2 regions of the Allofournierella massiliensis genome follow, and region 1 is predicted to be linked to the other one. Evidence: predicted binding sites of a transcription regulator. Region 1 holds the regulator's gene; the other holds the start of a gene.
The links. The regulator HrcA, encoded in region 1, represses chaperone genes, less so after heat shock. The targets are predictions, from matches to a motif close to TGTTAGCACTCNNNNNNNNNGAGTGCTAACA.
Positions count from the first base shown of each region.

Region 2: the regulator HrcA is predicted to act here: its motif matches at 2,191-2,221, upstream of clpB (ATP-dependent chaperone ClpB).

Region 1 covers NZ_CAXSWZ010000006.1:665-4,874, forward strand. Annotated here, with positions in the region: gene ACESYO_RS04520 (ABC transporter ATP-binding protein) at 1-1,221, shown strand, start outside; gene ACESYO_RS04525 (stage V sporulation T C-terminal domain-containing protein) at 1,350-1,892, shown strand; gene hrcA (heat-inducible transcriptional repressor HrcA) at 2,112-3,140, shown strand; gene ACESYO_RS04535 (nucleotide exchange factor GrpE) at 3,137-3,742, shown strand; gene dnaK (molecular chaperone DnaK) at 3,820-4,210, shown strand, end outside.
Region 2 covers NZ_CAXSWZ010000015.1:15,018-19,227, forward strand. Annotated here, with positions in the region: gene clpB (ATP-dependent chaperone ClpB) at 1-2,142, opposite strand, end outside; gene ACESYO_RS09315 (sulfate/molybdate ABC transporter ATP-binding protein) at 2,300-3,343, opposite strand; gene modB (molybdate ABC transporter permease subunit) at 3,340-4,005, opposite strand.

The DNA.
Region 1 (4,210 bases):
GGGGTGGTGTCCACCTTCATCAACCTGAAGGTGCGGGCGGCCTTCCGCCGCCAGCGGGTGCAGATCGGTGAGCTGAACGCCCGCATTGAGGACAGCCTGCTGGGCGAGCGGGTGGTGAAGGCCTTCGCCAACGAGGAAGTGGAGAAGGAAAAATTTGAGAAGGACAACGCCGCCTTTCAGGCCATCAAGAAGCAGAGCTACCGCTACATGGCCGCCTTCCAGACCAGCACCCGCCTGTTCGACGGTCTGATGTATCTGGTGGTGATCGTGGCCGGCGGCCTGTTTCTGGTATACGGCAAGATCGATCCGGGCGACATGGTGGCCTATATGCTGTATGTGACCACCCTCATCGCCACCATCCGCCGCATTGTGGAATTTGCCGAGCAGTTCCAGCGGGGCATGACCGGCATCGAGCGCTTCTGCGAGATCATGGACGCGGACGTGGAAATCTTCGATGAACCGGACGCCAGACCCCTGACGGTGACCGAGGGCGCCATCCGGCTGGAGGATGTGAGCTTTGAATACCCGGACGACCACAATCAGGTGCTGCGGAATGTGAACCTGTCCATCCGGCCAGGCGAAAAGGTGGCGCTGGTGGGCCCCTCCGGCGGCGGCAAGACCACCCTGTGCAACCTGATTCCCCGGTTCTACGATGTGACCAGCGGCCGCATCCTGATCGACGATCAGGACGTGCGCAGCGTGACCCTGAAGAGCCTGCGCGGGGCCATCGGCGTGGTGCAGCAGGATGTGTATCTGTTCAGCGGCACCGTGTACGAGAACATTGCCTACGGCAAGGTGGGCGCCAGCCGGGAAGAGGTGATCGCCGCCGCAAAGCTGGCGGGCGCCCATGAGTTCATCACCCAGCTGAAAAACGGCTACGATACCTATGTGGGCGAGCGGGGCGTGAAGCTGTCCGGCGGGCAGAAGCAGCGCATCTCCATTGCCCGGGTATTTTTGAAGAACCCGCCCATCCTGATTCTGGACGAGGCCACCAGCGCGCTGGACAACGAGAGCGAGGTGCTGGTGGGCAAGAGCCTGGAGAAGCTGGCCAGGGGCCGTACCACCCTGACCATCGCCCACCGGCTGACCACCATCCAGCATGCGGACCGCATTCTGGTGCTGGGGGCCGAGGGCATCGAGGAAGAGGGCACCCACGAACAGCTGCTGGCAAAGCAGGGCGTGTACTACCGGCTGTGGAACGGCATGGTAGGCGCGGAATAAATAACGTTTTGAGCAGAGCCCCCGGGCGGCAGTTCGCCGCCCGGGGGCTTTTTTCGCTTGCGGGTGCATAAACTGGAAATTCTGGCAGATACTACGAATTACAATACCAATCCAAAAAGGAGTCTGCCATGAAAGCAACAGGAATCGTGAGACGCATCGACGATCTTGGCCGGGTGGTGATCCCCAAGGAGATCCGCCGCACCCAGCGCATCCGGGAGGGCGACCCGCTGGAGATCTTCACCACCGGCGCCGGGGAGGTCATCTTTAAAAAGTATTCCCCCATGGGCGAGCTGGCGGGCTTTGCCGCCCAGTACGCCGAGGCCCTGCACAAAATACTGGGCCTGACCGCGCTGGTCTGCGACCGGGACAGCATCATCGCCGCCGCCGGCGCAGCAAAGCGGGAGTATCAGGAGCGGGGCGTGAGCATCCCGCTGGAGCGCATCATGGACCGGCGCAAGCCCTTCTGGCACAGCGGCAAGGCCGAGGAGTGCGTGTTCCCCTGCGAGGGGGCCGACCGGCACATTCTTGCCGCCTGCCCGCTGCTGGCCGGGGGCGATGTGGCCGGCGCGGTGCTGCTGCTCTCGGCTGACAAGAGCGCCCGCCCCGGCGAGCCGGAGCAGGCCGCATTGCAGATTGCGGCGGCCTTTCTGGCAAAGCAGGTGGAGGCCTGAAGCGCCAGTTTTTCGGCTCCCACGCCCCTGCGGGGCGGCGGGAGCCTTTGTTTTGCCCTGCCCAAGCAGGGGAATTATGGCAGATTGTGAACAAAGCATGAAACTTTTAAAATTTTTGCGCACCCCCTTGACAGCCGTATAAAATGGAGTAAAATAGACTTAGCACTCGGGAACATAGAGTGCTAAACAAAGAACAAAAAGAGGTGAGGACCTGTGCCGATGGATGATCGAAAGCAGCGCGTGCTGGAAGCGATTGTTGCCCTGTATACCCAGGGCGGCGAACCGGTAGGCTCGGGTCTTTTGAGCCAGTATCTGGACATGGCGGTCTCCAGCGCAACGCTGCGCAACGAGATGGCCGCCCTCACCAAGCTGGGCCTGCTGGAGCAGCCCCACACCAGCGCGGGCCGGGTGCCCAGCGCCAAGGGCTACCGGTATTATCTGGATCATCTGATGCAGCCCAAGGCGGGGCTGAGCGCCCGCCAGAAGGCCCAGATCGATCAGGTGTTCGCCCGGCTGGACTACGAGCCGGATAAGCTGGCGGAGGGCGCGGCCAAGGCGCTGGCGGAGCAGACCGGTTACACGGTGGCCGCCACCACCCCCCGGTCGGACGATCTGCGCATCGCCCATTTCGAGGTGGTGCAGGTGGGCCGGTATTCCGCCGCGGTGCTGGGCGTGACCAGTGCTGGCGGGGTACGCACCCGGGTGGCCCGGCTGGAAACCGGTTTTTCCCGGCAGGACGCCCAGCTGGTTGCCATGGCCCTGAACCGGGGGCTGGCCTTTGTGGCCCCGGCGGATCTGAGCGCCCAGCGGCTGGCGGCTGTGACCGCCAGCATGGGCGAAAAGGGCCCGGCGCTGTATCCGGTGGTGCAGGCCGCCGCGGCGCTGCTGTGTGAGGCCGCCAAGGCCCGCACCTATCTGGAGGGCCAGCAGTATCTGCTGCGCTGGCCCCAGCTGGAGGGCTGTTTGCCCGGTGTGCTGGAGCTGTTCGCCGATCAGGAAAAGGCGGGCCGGTTCATCACCCCGCCCACCGGCCGCACCTCGGTGCTGCTGGGGGAGGACATGGAAAACCCCATGCCCGGCCTCTGTGTGATGGGCAAGCGGTATCTGGCAGGCGGCGGGCTCACGGGAGCCATCGCGCTGCTGGGCCCGGTACGGATGCCCTTTGAACAGCTGATCCCCATTCTGGAATATTATGCCTTGAAGCTCGGCGAATGTATGGCCGGCAAGGCGCAGGAGGACAATACATGAGCGAAGAGATGAAAAACCCCGCGCAGCAGCCCGAAGAGCAGCCCGCGGAGGAAACCAAAGCCGCTGAAACCGGCACCCCGGAAGAAAACGCCGGGCAGGAGCCGAAAAAGCACGGCAAGGAAAAGAAAAAGGATCTGGCCGCCGAGCTGGAGGCCGCAAAGGCAGCAGCCGCTGCCGCCGAGGCCGCGCTGAGCGCCGCCAAGGATCAGCTGCTGCGCACCGCCGCCGAGTACGAAAACTTCCGCAAGCGGTCCGCCCGCGAGCAGGACGCCGCCTTCAACAACGGCGTGGGCTTCGCGGTGAGCCAGATTCTGGCCATTCTGGATACGCTGGACATGGCGGCCAACGCCCCCACCACCGACGAGAACTACAAAAAAGGCGTGATGATGACGCTGGACAAAGCGGCCGCTGCCTTCAAGGTGCTCAAGGTGGAGGAGATCCCCGCACTGGGCCTTCCCTTTGACCCGGAGGTGCACAGCGCCGTGATGCAGCAGCCCGCTGCCGAAGGGCAGGAGAGCGGCACCGTGGTGCAGGTGTTCCAGAAGGGCTATAAACTGGGCGACAAGGTCGTCCGCCATGCTACCGTTGTGGTGGCTGAATAAGCAGAAAAGCCAACCGGCTTTTTGATAAAAACAATCAACTTCATTCTGATACGATTCGAGAAGGAGAGGAATAGATTATGAGCAAGATTATTGGTATTGACCTGGGTACTACCAACAGCTGTGTATCCGTTATCGAGGGCGGCGAGCCCGTTGTGATCGCCAACGCCGAGGGTGCCCGCACCACCCCCAGTGTGGTGGGCTTCACCAAGACCGGCGAGCGTCTGGTCGGCCAGGTGGCCAAGCGCCAGGCCATCACCAACCCCGAGCGCACCGTGAGCTCCATCAAGCGTCACATGGGCACCGACTACAAGGTTTCCATCGACGGCAAGGACTACAACCCCCAGCAGATCAGCGCCATGATTCTGGCCAAGCTGAAGGCGGACGCCGAGGCCTACCTGGGCGAGACCGTTTCCGAGGCCGTGATCACCGTGCCCGCTTACTTTAACGACAGCCAGCGTCAGGCCACCA
Region 2 (4,210 bases), on a different contig from region 1:
CACGCGGCCCTGGCTGTCGGTGATGTGGCCGTCGTCCAGCACCTGCAGGAGGATGTTGAACACATCCGGGTGGGCCTTTTCCACTTCGTCGAACAGCACCACGCTGTAAGGATGGCGGCGGACTGCTTCGGTGAGCTGGCCGCCCTCCTCATAGCCCACATAGCCCGGAGGCGCACCGATCAGACGGCTGACGCTGAATTTCTCCATGTATTCGGTCATGTCGATGCGAACCATGTTCTTTTCGTCGTCAAACAATGCCTGCGCCAGCGCCTTGGCCAGCTCGGTTTTGCCCACGCCGGTGGGGCCCAGGAAGAGGAAGCTGCCGATGGGGCGGTTGGGATTCGCGATGCCGGCCCGGCTGCGCAGGATGGCCTCGCTCACCTTGGTCACCGCTTCGGACTGGCCGATCACCCGTTTGTGCAGGATGTCCTCCAGGCCCAGCAGTTTCTCCCGCTCGCCTTCCACCAGCTTCTCCACCGGGATGCCGGTCCAGCGGGCCACGATGCGGGCGATCTCCTCGTCGGTCACCCGGTCACGCAGCAGGTTGTCCTGCGTCTGACCGGCGGCCTCGGCCTTCTTTTCCTCTTCGGCCAGCTGCTTCTGCAGTTCGGGCAGCTTGCCGTATTTCAGCTCGGCGGCCTTGTTCAGATCGTACTCCCGCTCGGCCTTTTCGATGGCCGCATTGGTCTGCTCGATCTGCTCGCGGATGCTCTGCACCTTGCCGATGCTGCTCTTTTCGTTGTCCCACTGGGCCTTCATGGCCTTGAACTGCTCGCGCATCTCGGCCAGCTCCTTTTGCAGGGCGGCCAGACGCTGGGCGCTCAGGGTGTCGGTCTCCTTCTTCAGGGCGGCCTCCTCGATCTCGTGCTGCATGATCTTGCGGCGCAGATCGTCCAGCTCGGCGGGCATGGAATCCATCTCGGTGCGGATCATGGCGCAGGCCTCATCCACCAGGTCGATGGCCTTGTCCGGCAGGAACCGGTCAGAGATATAACGGTTGGACAAGGTAGCCGCGGCGATCAGGGCACTGTCCTGAATTTTTACGCCGTGGAACACCTCGTAGCGTTCCTTCAGGCCACGCAGGATGGAGATGGTGTCCTCCACGGTGGGCTCATCCACCATCACCGGCTGGAACCGGCGTTCCAGAGCCGGATCCTTCTCGATATACTGGCGGTACTCGTCCAGCGTGGTGGCGCCGATGCAGTGCAGCTCGCCACGGGCCAGCAGAGGCTTCAGCAGGTTGCCCGCATCCATGGCGCCGTCGGTTTTGCCCGCGCCCACAATGGTGTGCAGCTCGTCGATAAACAGGATGATCTGGCCTTCGCTCTTCTTCACCTCCTGCAATACGCTCTTCAAACGCTCCTCAAATTCGCCCCGGTACTTGGCACCGGCCACCAGAGCGCCCATGTCCAGACTGAATACCTTGCGGTCCTTCAGGTTCTCGGGCACGTCGCCCCGCACGATTCGCTGGGCAAGGCCCTCGGCGATGGCGGTTTTGCCCACGCCGGGCTCACCGATCAGGCAGGGGTTGTTCTTGCGCTTACGGCTCAGGATGCGGATCACGTTCCGGATTTCGGTGTCACGGCCGATCACCGGGTCCAGCTTCTGCTGACGGGCCAGCTCAACCAGTTCCTGACCGTACTTTTTCAGTACGTCGTAGGTATCCTCCGGGTGGTCACTGGTCACCCGCTGGTTGCCCCGCACGCCGGACAAAACGCTCAGGAATTTGTTCTTGTCGATGGAGAAACGCTTCATCAGCTCGGCCACCGCGCTGTTGGGGTTCTCGATCAGAGCCAGGAACACATGCTCCACGCTCACATATTCGTCCTTCATGGCGGTGGCGGTGCTCTCGGCCGCGTTCAGCACCTTGTCGGTGGCGGCGGAGATGTAAATCTTATCCGCCTCACGGCCGGAGCCGGTCACATGGGGCAGAAGGGAAATCTTCTGGGCAGCGGCGGAAACAAAGTTGCCGGGCTCCACGCCCATCTTCTGCAGCAGCTGGGGAATCAGGCCCTGTTCCTGATTAGCAATCGCAAAGAGCAAGTGCTCAGGCTCCAGAGTCTGGTTCTGATATTCAATGGCGGTCTGCTGGGCGCTTTGCAGCGCTTCCAGCGTTTTTTGTGTAAATTTGTTGGTGTTCATTGGGCAAGCCCCCTTTTCATTACCGAACAAAGTAAGAATTCTTGTTTGTTTTAGCACTCTCGTGCCTCGACTGCTAACATTGTAAAACCGCTGCTTTTACTTGTCAAGAGGGTTCACAAAAAATTAACATTTTTCCGGGCGGCTGCCCGCTGAATCCTCAGCGGGTGAGCAACAGAATATTTTCCGGTGCCACGCCCAGTTGGGCGGGCAGAGGGTTCGGGCGCTTGTCCTTGGCCATGCGCCACCAGATGTCCGGCGTGCCGGGGGTCTGGTTCGGGGTGCGCATCTGGATGATCCACTCGAAGGGCTCCTCGATCTGGCCGGTGTATTCCACCTCGAACCGGTTGGCCGGGGCCTTGGGGTGGAAGTAGTGGGCCCGGATGCCGATGGCGCACAGATCCTCCGGCACCGGGCGGGCGGTGGTGAACTGGATGCCCCAGTCCTCCACCCAGACGGTATTGGGGCCGGTGCGCCGGGCCGCCGCGATGTTCTTGCAGCCGGTGAGCCGCGCCGCCGCCCGGCTGCCCGGGTCGGCAAATACCTCCTTGGTGGCCCCGCAGCGCAGCAGCTGGCCCTCGTCCAGAATGGCCAGCCGGCCGCACATGTGGTAGGCTTCGTCCCGGCTGTGGGTCACCAGCAGCACGTCGCCGGAAAAATCCTTCAGCACCCGCAGCATGTCCAGCTGCAGCTGCTCCCGCAAATGGCTGTCCAGCGCGGAGAAGGGTTCGTCTAATAAAAGCACCTGGGGCCGGTTTACCAGAATCCGCCCCAGCGCCACCCGCTGCTGCTGCCCGCCGGATAATTCAGCCGGGCGGCGCTGCTCCAGCCCGGCAAGGCCCAGCAACTCCACCGCCTGCCGGTAAAGAGTCTGCTTCCTGGCCTTGTCCTTTTCCCGGTGCAGCCCGGCCAGCAGGTTCTGGCGCACGGTCATGGTGGGGAAGAGGGCATAGCTCTGGAACAGATACCCCACCCCCCGCTGCTGGGGCGGCAGGTTGATGCGCTGCTCGGAGTCAAAGAGGGTGCGGCCATCCAGCACGATGCGGCCCCGGGCCGGCGTTTCCACCCCGGCGATGCAGCGCAGGGTCATGCTTTTGCCGCAGCCGGAAGCGCCCAGCAGGCCGGTGATGCCGCCGTCGGTTTCCAGCGATACCTTTAAATGAAAGGAACCCAGATCCTTTTCGATGTCCACAAACAGGCTCATGGGGCGCGCCTCCTTTGCTTTTGCTCCAGCAGGTTCACGGTGAGCAGCACCGCCGCGCTGATGGCCAGATTTACCAGCACCCAGGCAAAGGCGGCTGCGTCATCGCCGGTGCGCCAGAGCTGGTATACGGTGGTGGAGATGGTGGCGGTGCGCCCGGGGGTGTAGCCGATGAGCATGCTGGTGGCGCCGTATTCGCCCAGAGCCCGGGCAAAGGCCAGCACCGCGCCCGCCAGAATGCCCTGACGGCAGGCGGGCATGCGCACCCGCCAGAAAATATAGGTGTTGGAAAGCCCCAGTGTGCGGCCTGCGTCCGTCAGACGCTCATCGAAGCTCTCGAACGCGCCGCGGGCGGTGCGGTACATCAGGGGGAAGGCCACCACCGCCGCGGTGAGGATGCCGCCGTACCAGGTCATCACGAATTTGATGCCGAAATTGGCGAGGAAGATGCCCAGCGGCCGTTTGGCCCCGAACACCAGCAGCAGAAAATAGCCCACCACCGTGGGGGGCAGCACCAGCGGCAGGGTGAGCACCACGTCCAGCAGGCCCTTCCCCAGCCGGGGCAGCCGGGCCACATAGTAGGCGGCAAAGATGCCGGAAAAGAACACCAGCACACTGCTGATGGCAGCAATGCGCAGCGAGTTCCAGAGGGGATACCAGTCCATGGAAAAAACTCCAATCCGAAAAATGGGGCAAGGCAGCCTGCCTTGCCCCGTTTTGTTTGTTTCAGGCGGCTCCGCATAATTTCAGGTGGTGGAGCGCGCCGGAAAATTTTTTGTGATATGAACCAAAAAGCACAGCCAAGCCTTGGTGGCTTGGCGAGCATTTTTGGAAAATAGCACGGGAAATTTTGGTGCGATACGCCACCTG